Regions from separate parts of the Brevibacillus borstelensis genome, predicted to be linked through region 2. Evidence: riboswitches for the same ligand, from Rfam matches in the RefSeq annotation. Region 2 holds a riboswitch; each other region holds the start of a gene.
What was found. Region 2 has a riboswitch for S-adenosylmethionine ahead of V5G20_RS02685 (BMP family lipoprotein). Riboswitches for the same ligand answer to the same signal wherever they lie in the genome.
Positions count from the first base shown of each region.

Region 1: linked by a shared signal. The riboswitch ahead of V5G20_RS11340 (homoserine dehydrogenase) and the one ahead of V5G20_RS02685 (BMP family lipoprotein) in region 2 are both predicted to bind S-adenosylmethionine.
Region 3: linked by a shared signal. The riboswitch ahead of V5G20_RS25825 (sugar ABC transporter substrate-binding protein) and the one ahead of V5G20_RS02685 (BMP family lipoprotein) in region 2 are both predicted to bind S-adenosylmethionine.

Region 1 is NZ_CP144922.1:2,427,389-2,432,636, reverse strand. It holds gene glpK (glycerol kinase GlpK) at 1-1,103, opposite strand, end outside; gene V5G20_RS11340 (homoserine dehydrogenase) at 1,205-2,455, opposite strand; SAM riboswitch class I at 2,541-2,655, opposite strand; SAM riboswitch class I at 2,759-2,870, opposite strand; gene V5G20_RS11335 (saccharopine dehydrogenase family protein) at 3,498-4,700, shown strand; gene V5G20_RS11330 (polyamine ABC transporter substrate-binding protein) at 4,830-5,248, shown strand, end outside.
Region 2 is NZ_CP144922.1:561,992-567,239, reverse strand. It holds gene V5G20_RS02695 (ABC transporter permease) at 1-363, opposite strand, end outside; gene V5G20_RS02690 (ABC transporter ATP-binding protein) at 338-1,867, opposite strand; gene V5G20_RS02685 (BMP family lipoprotein) at 1,952-2,983, opposite strand; SAM riboswitch class I at 3,187-3,301, opposite strand; gene V5G20_RS02680 (methyl-accepting chemotaxis protein) at 3,391-4,863, opposite strand; gene V5G20_RS02675 (NAD(P)/FAD-dependent oxidoreductase) at 5,153-5,248, opposite strand, start outside.
Region 3 is NZ_CP144922.1:5,382,428-5,387,675, reverse strand. It holds gene V5G20_RS25840 (WG repeat-containing protein) at 1-125, shown strand, start outside; gene V5G20_RS25835 (S-layer homology domain-containing protein) at 232-1,344, shown strand; gene V5G20_RS25830 (phosphotransferase family protein) at 1,588-2,526, shown strand; SAM riboswitch class I at 2,592-2,713, shown strand; gene V5G20_RS25825 (sugar ABC transporter substrate-binding protein) at 2,843-3,868, shown strand; gene V5G20_RS25820 (sugar ABC transporter ATP-binding protein) at 3,945-5,248, shown strand, end outside.

The DNA.
Region 1 (5,248 bases), 1.9 Mb from region 2:
GTCAGTCCAAAAATCGCGCCGCGGACCTCGCTGTTCCAGTAAGGAGTGCCCAAGCCCACAAAAGCCGGGACGACATAGACGCCTTCGGTGGATGACACGGCCGTTGCGTAGCGTTCGCTGTCTGCCGAGGTTTTGAGCATGCGCAGGCCATCCCGCAGCCATTGGATTGCAGAGCCTGCGACAAAAATGCTCCCTTCCAGCGCGTACTCCACTTTTCCGCCAAGGCCCCAGGCGATCGTCGTCAGCAAGCCATGCTCGGAGCGAACGGCTTGTTCTCCGGTGTTCATCAGCAAAAAACAGCCGGTGCCGTATGTATTTTTGGCCATGCCCCGCTCGAAGCAGGCTTGCCCGAACAAAGCGGCCTGCTGGTCTCCTGCAGCCCCCGAGATCGGAACCTCGACGCCAAAGAACAAATCCTTGTCGGTTACCGCATACACCTCCGAGCTGCTTCTCACCTCAGGCAGCATCGCACGCGGGACATCGAGCAGAGCCAGCAGCTCATCGTCCCACTTCAAATCAAAAATATTGTACATGAGTGTGCGCGACGCGTTGGTATAGTCGGTCACATGCGCCCGGCCGCCGGACAGCTTCCAGATCAGCCACGTGTCAATCGTTCCGAACAGGAGGTCGCCCTGCTCCGCCAAAGCGCGGGCGCCTTCCACATGGTCGAGAATCCATTTTACTTTTGTGCCCGAAAAGTAAGCATCGATCAGCAGACCGGTCGTATCCCGAAACAATGGGTCGTATCCCTTGCTTTTGAGCTCTTCGCAAATTCCCGCTGTCTGTCTCGACTGCCAGACAATTGCGTGATAGATGGGCACTCCGGTATGCTTGTTCCACACCACGGTCGTCTCGCGTTGATTGGTGATCCCGATGGCTGCCACTTCCTGTGCCGAAACATTGTGGCTGGCCAAAACCTCGCCGATTACGCCGACGACCGATGACCAGATGTCCAGGGCATTGTGCTCTACCCATCCTGGCTGGGGAAAGAGCTGGGGAAATTCTTTCTGGGCCATCCCGACGATGCTTCCTTGCTTGTCGAACAAGATGGCCCGGGAACTGGTCGTCCCCTGATCGATTGCGAGCACATACTTTTTATCCATGAGCTTCCTCCTTCTACCGCGGGATACGGGCACCCTTTTTCTCCTCTATTAGGGGTGAAACCGGATGCGGTCTATATCCCGAAGCATTGGGCCGTCTCCGCTCACAACACGGGAAACACTTCCGCCCTGATGCCGAAATCGCGGTGCAGCGCCTTCTTGTGCTCCTCTGCAAAACCGCTGGCAATCATGCCGATGCGCAAGACGCTCGCCCAGTCATATTGTATTCGCTGTTTTTCCACGAGAACTCCTGCCCGATCCAAAAAATGCGTGACTTGATCAGGCGTTCCCCGCAACGCTTTACTTTCCAGATAGCAAAAGCACCGCTTCTCCCCGGCTTCCCGATTGCCTGCCGGCTCGCTTTCCTGCCAGACCGGCTGAGGAGTGAAGCGCTGGGTCAGCAAATAGGCCAGATCCTCCACCACAGCGCTTGCTGTCGGAAGCTCGCCTGCCCCTTTGCCCATGAACAAAAGGTCGCCGACGATATTGCCCGACACCTGCACGGCGTTGTAGGCATCCTGCACCTGCGCGAGTGGGTGATCCAGCGGCAGAAGCGTTGGACGGACGGAAAGCTGTAGACCGCCCCCGGCCTTGGAAGCCTTGGCCAGCAGCTTGATCCGGTACCCCAATTCGCGGGCGAGGCCGATCTGTCCGAGGTGCAGCTTTTCAATCCCCTGCCTCTCGGCTGCATGCAGCGGTAGCGATTCACCAAATACGAGCTGGGCGAGGATGTACGTTTTGTACAAGGCATCCCAGCCCTCTACGTCCGAGGCGGGGTCCGCTTCGGCGTAGCCCAGCTCCTGCGCCTGCTTCAGCACTTCGGCGTAGGGAAGCTTTTCCTGTTCCATCCGCGTCAGGATGTAATTCGTCGTCCCGTTTAAAATGCCGCTGACCGATACGATGTCATTAGTCCGGAGAAACTGGCGCAGCACGCCGAGAATCGGAATCCCTCCGGCTACGCTGGCCTCGTACGCGAGCTGAACGCCGTGCCGATTGGCTAGCCGCACCAGCTCCGTTCCGTGCTTGGCAAGCAGCTCCTTGTTCGCGGTGACGATGTGACAGCCCTTTTCAATCAGTGCACGGACATAGCCGTATGTCGGCTCGACGCCGCCCATCACCTCGACGACGATGTCCACGTCTGACGCCAGCACTTCTTCAAACCGGGTCGTGATCAGATTGTTCTCAATCGGTACAGACCGCTGCTTTTCCGCATTGCGGACCAGCGCCTTGACCACCTCGACACGTCTGCCCAACCTGTCCGACAGCTTTTGCTGCTGAGAGCGGATCGTTTTCAAGACGCCGCCCCCCACCGTCCCTACGCCAAGCAATCCTACTTTTACCACACTTGCACTCATGTACTCCACCTCTTTTTCTCATTTCAAACATAAAAAAGGCCTTCTTCCGTTTAAGAAGAAGGCTCGCGAGCTACAGGGGGCCTCCTTCTCATCTGCCAAGACATACTGCTGCTGTCTTGCAGGAATTGGCACCTTGCCACAAACTGCGTGACGGTTGCCGGGCTTCATCGGGCCAGTCCCTCCACCTCTCTGGATAAGAAAGAAGTTATGAAGTTGCGATAACTCAAAAACATTTGATCATACAAATAAAAAACCTTCTCCCGTTAAGAAGAAGGTTGGCATCCGGAATGGACGTACTCCCGCTTCTTATCTGTCAAGACTGTCATCAGTCCTGCAGGAATTGGCACCTTGTCACAAACTGCGTGACGGTTGCCGGGCTTCATCGGGCCAGTCCCTCCGCCTCTCTGGATAAGAACAGTATTTTCCTGTTGGCAACATTGTAAGGAATTCGGTTTGAGCCGTCAACCAGATATTTCCGACATTTCATCTTCGGACGATTCCTTTCATTTTTGAAAAGAAAGGTTTCTCATTTTTAATAAGGTGTTCTCATGCAGGTGATGGCGCACCAACAGACATTTCCAGCACTTTGTTTTGGTTTTTGCTTTCTCAATAGTGAGAATAATGGTACTGCCGATGCTCCTTCATACTGCACAGGAAGCAGCCGGTCATTTGGTATCATTCTTGCATATATTTTCAGAAAAGTCAGAGTATAATTCCCTCTTTCCATTCGCATGGGACGTCGGGTGCGTCGAATATACATGAATAAAAGACGCTCCACTCTGACTTTTTCAGCAGGAAGGAGGTGCTTTTTTTGAGTAGGCTGCTGCCTGTTTTGATCCACGATCGTCCCACTTAGCTTCGGTTTCTACTATGATCTGCCCGTGTGCAGAAGGAGGGTGTTTGGATGAGACTTCGTCCGCGTGAACCAATCGATGTTGCGACACAAGTCGCGGTATTTCCTGCTACGATCGATCTGCATTTGCAGAAATGGCTGTTTCGAATGCGAAGATAGAACGTTTTCCAAAAATGGAAGGAGGACTCTATGCGAGTCGCTATTTTAGGAGTTGGCGGTGTAGGACAAGTAAGCGCGTGTGAAATCGTGAAATCGAAGTATTTGCAAAAACTGGTGCTGGCAGATATATCGATCGGCCCGGCTGAAGAGCTGGCTGCCGAGCTGCGCCGGGAGACGGATGTGGAAATCCAGGTAAAACGTGTCGACGCACGCGATGTATCGAGCGTCCAATCTATTTTGACTGACATTGACGTACTGCTGCATATCGGCTTGCCGGAAAACAACTTTGAAGTGATGAAAGCGTGCCTGAACACGAAAACCCATTATATCGACACGGCTTCAAGCGGCCCGCAATGGCTCCGCAAGCAGCTAGCCTGGACCGATAAATTCAAAGCGGCAGGCATTCTCGGAATCATGGGGCTTGGGTGCGACCCCGGCTTCTCCAACATCGCGGCGCGGTACGCTGTGGATCAGTTGGACGAAGTCGATGAGATTTTGATTCGCGACGGCGACAATTCCGTCGTCGACTACGACGGCTTCTGCTCCTTCTTCAGTCCGCAGACAGCCATTCAGGAGTGTTTGGCCAAACCGAACTTCTGGACGGCTGACAAGGGTGAACAATACTTGCCTACTCCCTTTGCCAACAAAGAGGAGTTCGAATTCCCCGAGCCGATCGGCTGGCTGGACTGCTACAACGTGGAGCACGAAGAAGCGACCACTCTTGGCGAGACGATTGGCCGCGCAAAAGGGTGCAAATACGTGGACTTCAAGTACGCCCTCCATCCCGACTTTGTGAATACCCTCAAGGTGCTGAGCTATCTGGGACTGGACAGCGACGAAGAGATCGAGGTCAAAGGCGTCAAGGTAGCGCCGCGCGATGTAGTCGTGACGACCATGCCGAAACCGGCCGATCTCGCCGGAAAAATCCACGGATACTCCTCCGTCGGCGCACTCGTCAAAGGCAAGAAGAACAACAAGCGAAAAGAAGTTTACGTCTACACGATCGCCAATCACGATGAGGTTTACTACAAGACGGAATTTCAAGCAACGATCTGGCAGACAGGCATCCCGCCGGTCGTCGCTGTCGACATGATCGCTGAAGGATTGTTGACCACGACCGGCTGCATTCCGCCCGAGCTGATCGACCCGCTCCCCTTTTTAGAGCGGTTAAAGGCTCGCGGCATGACTTGGGATGTGATTGAGAAGACTGCCCCTCTCAGGCAAATATCGTAGTACGTAACTTGAGATATAGAAAAAGATCGGGATTGGCAGCTGTTGCCGCTGTCCCGATCTTTGTTAAATACAGATCGGTACGTTTCTTCCGATTCATCAATCCTACATGAAACGAAGGTGAAACCTCTCATGATGGAGAAAAAGCGGACAAGCCTGTTCATGCTCATCTTAGTCGCTGCTCTGGTTCTGTTGACCGGATTGACTGGTTGCGGAAGCAGCTCTGTCCAGCCGGGTCAGCAGGTCCAGGGGAATGGCGCTCCCTCGTCGGGAAATGAAGCTGCCAAAGCGGGCGGAGACAGCCAGGCAGGATTGTCCAAATCGCTCAACCTCTTTATCTGGTCGGAGTACATCCCGCCAAGTGTTCTGGAGGCATTTGAAAAAGAGTACGGCGTAAAGGTGAATATCAGCACCTACTCCTCGAACGAGGAAATGTTCGCCAAACTGTCTGTCAATTCTTCGGGCTATGATCTTGCCGTCGCGAGCGACTACATGGTAGACTTGATGCGCAAACAGCAATTGATGGAAAAGTTGGACTACTCCAGCATCAG
Region 2 (5,248 bases):
TCCGGCAAGCACGCCCGTTACCAGAGCGGCCACCATTTTGACGAAGCCGGGCGCGGGCAGATAAAGGGCCACCAACGTCGCACTGATCGCTCCCGTTACCATCTGTCCCTCGGCCCCCAGATTGAATACCCCGGCGCGAAAAGCGAGCGACAGTCCCAGTCCGATCAGCATGATCGGCGTGGCCCGGGCCAGCGTGGAGGTCAGGAAGTAGAAGCTGCCAAAGGCTCCCTTCCACATCTCTTGATACGTACCGATAATCGATTCGCCCACGGCGGCAATGACCAGCGCACCTGTCAACAGGCCGATGATCACTGCCAGCAGCGGCTGAACCAATGACTTACATAGCTGCTTGACTGCTGCCATACACGCTTCCTCCCGCCATCAATACGCTGATTTTCTCCTCTGTCGCTTCCGAGCGTGTCAGCTCCCCGGCGATCCTCCCTTTGTACATCACCAAAATCCGGTCGGACAGCGCCAGTATTTCTGTCAATTCAGACGAGACGAGCAAAATGCCGTCTCCATTGTTCCGCTTTTCCAGCAGAGCCTGATGGATGTATTCCATCGCGCCGATGTCAACGCCGCGAGTAGGCTCGGCCGCGATCAACAGTGGTGTATTCTGTCCCAGCTCGCGGGCGACAATCAGCTTTTGCAGATTGCCCCCGGAGAGGTTGCCTGCCTGCTCTTTCAAATGAAGAGAGCCTGTCTTGATCGCAAACCGCTCGACCCACTCTTCCACGACACGGCGGAATTTGCTGCGCAAAACGACACCGCGGCGCATGTACTCCGGCTTGCGCTGATAGCCCATCAGCGCGTTTTCCTCGACGCTTTCCCGCTTTGCTGTCCCCCACAGGTAGCGGTCTTCGGGAATGTGGGCCAATCCTGCCTCGCGAATCGCTGCCACCGACTGGCCAGTCACATCCTTTTCTCCGAGATAGACTTTCCCTTCCGAAACAGCCCGCAGGCCGGTCAATGCCTCCAAAAGCTCGGATTGCCCGTTGCCGGAAACCCCGGCGATCCCGACGATCTCCCCGTGGTGAACGGAAAACGTCACGTCGTCTACGAGCGTTTGTTTTTCCCGGACGCTCAGGCCCTGCACCCGCAAAAGCGGCTTTCCTTCCAGGCGGACCCGGTCACTGAGCTGCTGAAGCTCGCGGCCTACCATCATACGGGCGAGGTCGTCCGCATTGGTTTCGCTTCGGGAAACGGTTCCGGTCACGCGCCCCCCGCGCAGGACAGTGACCCGGTCTGCCACCTCCATGACCTCCTGGAGCTTGTGGGTAATCAAAATGACGCTTTTGCCGCTTTCGGCCAAATGGCGGATCGTCTGCAGCAGCTCCTTTACCTCCAGCGGCGTGAGCACCGCAGTCGGCTCGTCCAGCACGATAATATCTGCACCCTGGTAGAGCACCTTCAGGATTTCTACCCGCTGCTGCTCCCCTACGGAGCAGCTGGATACCTTGGCGTTCTCGTTGATCGGTATCCGGTATCGCTCACTGAGCGAGCGGACTGCACTCGCCGCTTCTTTTCGCTGAAACAGCCCTTTGCTCTGCGGTTCGTAGCCGATCACGATATTTTCCGCAACGGTAAAGTCGGGAAACAGCATGAAGTGCTGGTGAACCATGCCAATCCCGTGGCGGATCGCATCCTCCGGGCCGCGAAAGACGACGGGCTTGCCATTTACTGCGATCTCTCCGGCAGTGGGCTGCTCCATACCGTACAGCATGCGCATCAGCGTGGTTTTGCCCGCTCCGTTCTCGCCGACGATCGCATGGACCTCCCCCTCTTTCAACGTAAACGAAACGTTGTCATTGGCGGTAAAATCGCCGTAGCGCTTGGTCATGCCCCGCATTTCCAGTCGGTTCTCCACCTTTTCCCCCTCCCTCTTTTGTCTTCCCGGTAGAGCAGGAAACCGACTACGCTCATGTAGCCGGTTTCCGAATCAGCGCTCTCGCTATTGTTTCAGCGGGTCTGTCACGGTTCTCGTCCCCGCGACGATCTCATCCTTGATCGCCTTTACCTTGCTGACGACTTCTTCTCCAATGAACGGGTTCAACGGAGTCGGGCTGTCATGCGTAACGTAGGTCACGCCGACGCCGTTCTCCTTCAGTCCGTAGGCGACGACACCCGGCTTCAAGCTGCCGTCCACAAATGCCTTCACCGTTTCATACACAGCGGAGTCCGTTCCTTTCAACTGGGACAGGACGATATGCTCAGGGTCGATGCTGGTCCGGTCAACGTCTTGTCCGGAGGTGTAGAAGCCTTTTTCCTTGGCTGCTTCAAACACGCCAAGATCTCCTACAGCCGCTGCGCCGTAAATAAAGTCCGCTCCTTTGGAAGCCTGCAGCAGCGCCAGCTCCTTCGCTTTTGCCGGGTCGCTGAAGCTGCCGACGTAGTTGATCTGCACTTCTGCGTTCGGGTTGGTCGCCTTGAGCCCTTCCTGAAAACCGACTGTCCATTTTTTCAGGATCGGAATGTCCATTGCTGCGACGATCCCTACCTTGTTGCTTTTGGTTGCCAAACCGGCAGCCGCTCCGACCAGGTATGCAGCCTCTTGCTCGCGGAACATGACACTGCGGACGTTGGGCAAATCAACTTGCGTATCGATGATGGCGAAGGTGCGGTCAGGATTTTCTGTCGCTACCTTTTTCAGCGCATCCTCGGCTTCAAAGGAAGACGTGATGATCAAATCGTATTGCTCGGCCACTGCCACGCGGATATTTTCCTCGATAGCCCCATGGTCTGTGGATTCAATCGTCTTGACATCCACCCCGAATTCCTGGGCGGCTTTCTTCGCTCCATCGTCCATCTGCTGGAAGAACGGGTTAACCCCGATTTTCTCGGGCAGCACCAGCGCGATCCGCTTTTTCGCTGTTTCTTGTCCGCCTGTCTGGGCTTGTCCCTTGTCTTCGGGGGCGCTGCTGTTTGTCGAGCACCCGGCAGCCAGCACAGCAAACGTTGTTAATGCCAAAAGCAATTTTTTCATGGTGTCCTCTCCTATCACTAGTCCGCACAACAATATTCGTTTTTATTATATACACACGAAAGAAGTGCGTTTTTTTATGAGCATAAAATAATTAAAACACGAATAATATTATATTATTTAAAATTAATATTCGCCAATAACCTCCTTTGTACAAAGAAAAAACTCTTCCCGGAGGAAGAGTTTGCGGTATATCGCCAACCTCTTCCTCATCTCTCAAAATCCAAATGGATTTTGTAGGAATTGGCACCTTTCTGTGCACGTGTGCACAGTGGTTGCCGGGCTTCATCGGGCCAGTCCCTCCGCCGCTCTTGATAAGGTAAGGTGAAACTATTTAATTGATATTGAATTCATTCTAGCAGATCAATTGAAAAATGCAATTCTTTTTTCTGCAATTTCAAACATTACGATTATCGCTGAAATGATTGCTGCAGCTTTGTCGACAAGGCGTTCAGCTCGCCGAGCTCCTCGGTAATCTCCCGCACCTTTTGATGCTGGTTCTCCGCCGTCGCAAACAATTCCTCCAGGTTGGCAACAGACTCCTCGGTGACCGCTGTAATCGTAGACATCTCGGCCGCCACTTCCCCGGAGCGCATTTTCACGCGATCCATGCTCGTCCGCACATGCTCTACGGCCTCGAGGAACGCTTCCATGCCTGCACGAACCGTCTCGATAGACGCCACTGTCTCTACCGCCAGCTCCTGCCCCTTTGCTACCGACACTTCGCCCGTGCTCATATGCTTCACCGCATTTTCACTTTCTTGATGCAGCGACTGCAAAATTCCGGCGATCTCCTGCGTAGCCGTCGCGCTTTGCTCAGCCAGCTTGCGCACCTCGTCCGCCACGACGGCGAAGCCCCGGCCGTGCTCACCCGCACGAGCCGATTCGATCGCGGCATTGAGCGCGAGCAGGTTCGTCTGTGTCGCGATCTGGTTGATCGTCTGGACGATTTCCTCGACCTTGTTGGCTTGCTTGTTCAGCTCGCGGATCGTCGAAGACGCCACATTGACCGCCTGAACGATTTGCTCCATTTGCTCGGAAAGCTCGCTCATCATGCTGATGCTTCCTGCCAAGCGGCGGCTGTTCTGATCCGCTTCCGCCTTCATGACGGCCGCTTGCTCGTTGACAGTCACAATTTCCTGGTCGATCGACTGCACTTCTTCCTCGATTTTGACAGTGGAATTGGCTTGGGATTCCATTCCGGTCGCCACTTCCTTGAAGGCGACCATCATCTCGTCCGTGTTGCGCCTTGTCGTCTCGGCATGCTCATGGACATGCACGGATGTGCGCTCCACCTGCTCTGTTACCATCTTGATATTCCGCAGCAACTCTTCCAGGCGCTGCTCTTTGTTTTCGGCTTCCCGTCTCGCGCTGTCCGCTTTTGCAAGCGACGCTTGTCCAGCCAGACAGAGATAGGTGAGCCCCGCGATCATCAGCACGAAAGCGACAATGCGAAGCAGCAAATTGACTTCCGAAAAATGGCCGTCAAACAACTGGTAAGAACCGGTGTAAAATCCGATTAATGTCGCCGCAACCTGCATCGCCCCCGCCGATACAATCAGCTTCCAGTCCAGATAGGCTGCCAAAAAGCCCAGGACGATGAACGCGAGAAACGAGATTTCCTGAAACGGTGTATAGTGGTCAAATGCAATCGAGTAATAGAGAAGACCAATTCCGACCAGATACCGGATCAAGTAGCTGTCCTTGCGAATGAAGTACAACGGAGAAACGATCAGTGTTGCCAGCAAGCCTGCGGAGGTGACCTTCCAGAAGTTCACATCCATCTGATACGCGATCCAGCCTGCAACCCAGAGATGATTCCATAAAATAAAGATCATAAAGCCTTCTTTGTTCGTCAAGGTGTTGCGGACCAACTGAAACATATGTACCCCCTCTTGCCTGTCGTACTTGCGAAATGCTCTTGATGCCATTATAGACTGAGAAAAGTCCCAGCGACTACGAATAATGTAAGAATGTGTGAAAAAAGTTCCATCATTCGACTGGTTCTGAAGATGCACAACTGGTCGTTTTCGGCCTCGCATGCTGGCCAAACAATCTGCTGTCGAATTTCGTACCCATGCCCGCCACTCCCCTATATGCAATGCAAAAGCAGGTGCCCCGCTGTCTGCTTGAGACTTTGGAGCACCTGCTTTTTCCGATTTATAGACTATGCTACTGCAACGATTTTTTGATGATATTACGGGCGATCCATACGCCTGCAGCCCCGGCCTGTGCCAGTCCGCGCGTAATGCCCGCACCGTCGCCGCC
Region 3 (5,248 bases), 750 kb from region 2:
CCGAGGGAAGCCTCGTCATCGATTGCCAGTACGAGTACGCCACGCCTTTTAAAAATGGCGTCGCCACAGTCAAACAGAACGGGAAGCTGATCCAGATCGATAAAACAGGAGCAGTCCACAAGTAAACGGAAATCCGATAATCGCATGGTATTCCCGTCCGTCAGCATCAGCACGATCACTTACCTAGGGAAAATGTTGCCCGAAGCATTATTTGGAAAGGAGTACTGAGAAATGTACAAACGTTATCTTGCCTGGATCGTTATGTTCGGTCTGTTCGTCCAAAGCTTTTTTGTCCCCGGCGCTTCTGCGGCTCCCGCATACTATGAGGATATTCAGGGGCATTGGGCCCAAAAGGAAATCGAGGAACTGAGCGCACTGAATGTTTACCGCCTCAAGTACGGGTATTTTCATCCGGACAATCCGGTTACCAGGGGCGAAGCGCTGGCTTTGCTGAACCGGGTGCTGGAAGGCATCTATGGTCCCTTGGAAACAGCCAAGCCAAATACGCATGTGGATCAACGGTTCTCTTATAAACAGGAAACGGAACAACTCCTTGCCAATATGCGCGCCATGCTAGACATACAAACCGGATTTGTCAATTCCTTCGATCCGGGAGAAAGCATGCTGTACTACCTGCACTTATCCGAACGTGGAGGTATGAAGCAGCCACAGAAGAACAACATCGACTGGTGGCTGTCCTCCGATTATTTGCAAAAGCCGTTGACCAGAGAAGAAGCGAGCATGATCCTGTTCCATGTCCTGGCTCCTTACAAAATGCGGGCGACAACCCTCAAGCTGGATGAAGTGAAGCCTTACTATACGGGCTACTATCTGTGGAAGCACGATCCCAAATACGAGGATACGGCATCGCCCTATGCGGCAGCGATTTCCGAATTCTATCTCTTTAACGCAGACAAAAATTTTGACCCGAAAAAACAAATGACACGAGCGCAGTTTGCCATCGTCCTGAAACGCTTGCATGATCTTTGGAAACGCGATACGCCTCAGCAGTTCAAGGAAACGCAGCTTCGCCAGAAAAACATCGTCAACCTCTTCCTCACCGCCGCCAATCAGGCGTATGTCCAGAAGGACCCGTCGCGGATCGGGCAGTTTTTCAGCAAGGACGCCCAAGAGTCACTGGAAGAGATCGCTCCGCTCCCTCTGCATGATTACAGCGGCAGCCTGGTGGTCAGGAAAGATGACAGCAATCCGAAGCGATTGTGGGTGACAGGAAGCTATCAGCATACGCTGACAGGAAATTATCAGGTGGAATACTCTTTGGAACAGGAAGAATCAAGCCCGTATGGCTGGAAGATCGTAAGAGTAAATTACCAGCAGAAGTAGTTGGGAATTTGTGGGGGGGATTGGGTCAGGCGCTGGCTTTAGCAGTTGCAGTCCAGGTGAAAAATGCAATGGCTGCACATCCAACTAAAGCGATAAACAGCGATTGACCCGTAAAGCGAGCAAAAGAAGCGGACGGCCCATTCGAGAGCTGTCCGCTTTTCATTTTTCATCTTCTGCGGGAAACCGGGATGATTTGATCACGGGGATAGCGAATATTCCGGAAAAGGCAAAGGAGAGGTGCAAATGACAGAATCAACGGAAAGGGACTGCTTTCAAAGATTGGTTCAAAGGCTTGAACCCCAAAGCAAGCTGGTTCGCTCCTGGGAGTTGAAAGGCGGTGTCTCAGCGCAGGTGACGGCGCTTGAAATCGAGCAGCTTGACGGCAAAAGGAGAAAAGTGGTTGTGCGCCGGCACGGTGCGGCAGACATTGCACAGAATCCCCATGTGGCGGCAGATGAATTCAAGCTGATGGAACTCCTGAAGTCTGTGGGGGTGGCCGCGCCAGTGCCATTTTTCCTGGATCAATCAGGCGAGATTTTTTCCACGCCGTACGTCGTGATTGAATACATCGAGGGAAAGACTGAGTTCACTCCTGCCGATGTGACCGACCACGTTTTCCAGCTAGCTGCGCAGCTTTCCAGGATTCACAGTGTGGACGTCTCGAAGCTGGATTTGTCCTTTTTGCCCAAACTGGAGAAGGCATGTACCGAGAAAATCGAAAAACGGCCGGCAATCACAGATGAATCGCTGGGTGAGGGACGCATTCGGGATGTGCTGGAGGCAGTCTGGCCATTGCCTTCGCGGAATCCATCCGTACTGCTGCATGGAGATTTTTGGCCAGGAAATGTAATGTGGAGGGACGGACAGCTTGCTGCAGTGATCGACTGGGAGGACGCGCAGCTCGGAGATCCGCTCGCGGATGTTGCCAACGCCAGACTGGAGATTCTGTGGGCATTCGGCATCGAGGCGATGCTTCGTTTTACCGGTCGCTATCAATCCTTGACGAAGTTCGATTTTACAGACCTGTCTTACTGGGATCTGTTCGCAGCTTTGCGCCCGGCTTCCAAAATATCCGACTGGGGACTCGATGCGTCTACGGAACAAAAGATGCGGGAGGAGCACAGTTGGTTTGTCGCCCAGGCATTTGAAAAGATAGGGACAGGGAAGGGGAAAAAATCCTAGTTGACAGGTTTGAAAGCAGCCATTATATTCTGTATATACAAAAGGTTTTGATATGAGAATATGAACTCTTATCCAGAGAAGGCTGAGGGACTGGCCCAATGAAGCCCGGCAACCTAGCGCAAAGGAACACGTTTCTTTTGAGCCAAGGTGCTAACTCCTACAGGTAGCGATACCTGACAGATGAGAGGCGAAAATCCGCTGATTTAAGCCTCTTTCATCTGGAAAGAGGCTTTTTTGATGGAGCAAATGGATGTCGATTCCGGTTCAAAACCGCAGAACAGCGTACCGTGTTACTTTAAAAAGGGGGTTTTCCGATATGAAAAAGAAGTTTAGTTTGATTGGATCGCTTATCCTTTCTGCGTCTCTTTTGCTGACAGCTTGCGGCGGGGGCAACAGCGCGTCTTCCGGAAACGGCGGAGCGGGTGGCGGCTCCGGCGAGAAAGCAAAACGGATCGCGCTCGTGATGCGGCAAAACGTAGGCACATTCTCGGCTCAGTACATTGCCGGCGTCAAAGCCGAAGTAGAAAAGAACGGCGGAGAGCTGACTGTTTTCAACGCAGATACCGATCTGTCCAAAATGGCTTCCAACCTGGATGCGGCGGTCAACCAGCGTTTCGACGGCATTCTGATTGACCACGGCACTGCAGAAGCACTGCAGCAAGGAGCAGAAAAGGCTGTGAAGCAAAACATCCCGCTCGTGCTGTTTGATACAGACATCAAGCTTCCCGGGGTTCCGGTAGTAGAGCAGGATGACCAGAAGCTGGCTGAGCTTAGCCTGGAGAAGCTGGCTGAAGATACCGGCGGCAAAGGAAACATCGTGAAAATTTGGGTGGCTGGCTTTGCACCGATGGAAAAACGCCAGATCACGTACGAAGCCTTTTTGAAGAAATATCCGGATATCAAGGAGGTTGCCGCTTTCGGCAGCGCCACCAACAACACCGCGCTGGATACGCAATCGCAGATGGAAGCCATTCTGAAGAAGTATCCAAACAAAGGAGATATTACAGCGGTCTGGGCTTCCTGGGATGAGTTCGCCAAAGGAGCGACCCGCGCCATTCAGCAAGCCGGCCGTACCGAGATCAAAGTATACTCGATCGATTTGAGCGACGAAGACCTGCAGCTCATGCAGGATCCCTCTACCTCGTGGGTAGCGACTGCAGCGGTAGACCCGGGCAACATCGGACGGATTCAAGCCCAAACCGTCTTCAAAAAAATCAACGGCGAGCAGGTGCCGGACAGCGTCAAACTGAATCCTGTGCTGGTCAAGCGAGACGATTTGCCGACGGACAAGAAAATCACGATGGGAGATCTCTCCCAGTACGTGAAAGAATGGGGCAAGTAATCCTGCATAGATGGTGTAGCGTAATCCCGTTGATCATCCATCAACGGGATTCTTCCTTAATAAGGGGGGACAGAAAATGACGACTTTGCAGATGAACGGCATCATGAAGCAGTTCTCTGGCGTACCCGCGCTCCGTTCCGTCGATTTCGAAGTGAAAGCGGGAGAAGTTCACGCTCTGCTCGGAGCCAACGGAGCGGGGAAGAGCACGCTGATGAAGATTTTGACGGGAGCCTATGTGGCGGACGGAGGCTCCATTGTGATTGATGGCAGGGAGGCCGCGATCCAGTCGCCGCAGGATGCCAAAGCGCTCGGGATTCAATGCGTCTATCAGGAAGTGGATACGGCGCTGATCCCGTACCTCAGTGTAGCGGAAAACATATTGCTCGATCGCCAAATCCAAGCAAAGGGCTTGATCAGCTGGCGCCGCTTGTATGAAGAGGCGGAAGCGATTCTCGCAAGGTTTGGCTTTTCCATTCCTGTGAAAAAGCAGGTGGAAGCCTGTACGCTGTCCGAAAAGCAGCTGATCCTGATCGCCCGGGCGACGGTACAGCAGGCCCGATTCATTATTTTTGACGAACCGACAGCTCCGCTCAGCAACACGGAAACAGAGCGGCTGTTTCAGATCATCGAGCAGTGCAAGCAAGCGGGGTTGGGCATTATCTACATCTCCCACCGGCTGCCGGAAATTTTTCAAATCTGCGACCGGATCACCGTCATGCGCGATGGACAACGGATCTCTACCAAAGAGACGGCGGACACAACGATGGACGAGGTCATCGCCGCGATGCTGGGCAAGACATTCTCCGAGGAGTTCCCGAAGACCCAGGTGCCGATCGGCGAGACCATCCTGGAAGTGAAAAACGCCAGAGGAGGCAAGGTTCGCCGAGCGGACCTGCATGTGCGCGAGGGAGAAATCGTCGGTGTCGTCGGCCTGGTTGGAGCAGGGAAGACGGAGCTGGCACGTCTGCTGTTCGGCGCGGATGAGTGGGAGGATGGCAAGCTGATTGTAAACGGCAGGGCTTTGCGGCTTCGCACGCCGAAAGAGGCAGTCCAGGCGGGGATCGTCCTCGTGCCGGAGGAGCGCCGCAAGGAAGGGATATTCGTAGAGGAGTCGGTCGCCCGCAATCTGTCGGTGGCTACCCTGGCCAAATGGTCGCCAAGGGGCTTTGTGAAGCAAAGACTGGAGTCGGAGCAAGCCGAGAAGATCGTCCGAAAACTGGGGGTAAAGACAGCGGGCATTCGTCAGCCTGTCGGCCACTTGAGCGGGGGAAACCAGCAGAAGGTCGCTATCGGAAAATGGCTGGATACGGATGCGCGCATCTTTATGTTCGACGAGCCGACGAAGGGTGTGGACATCGGGGCGAAAAGCGACATTTACCG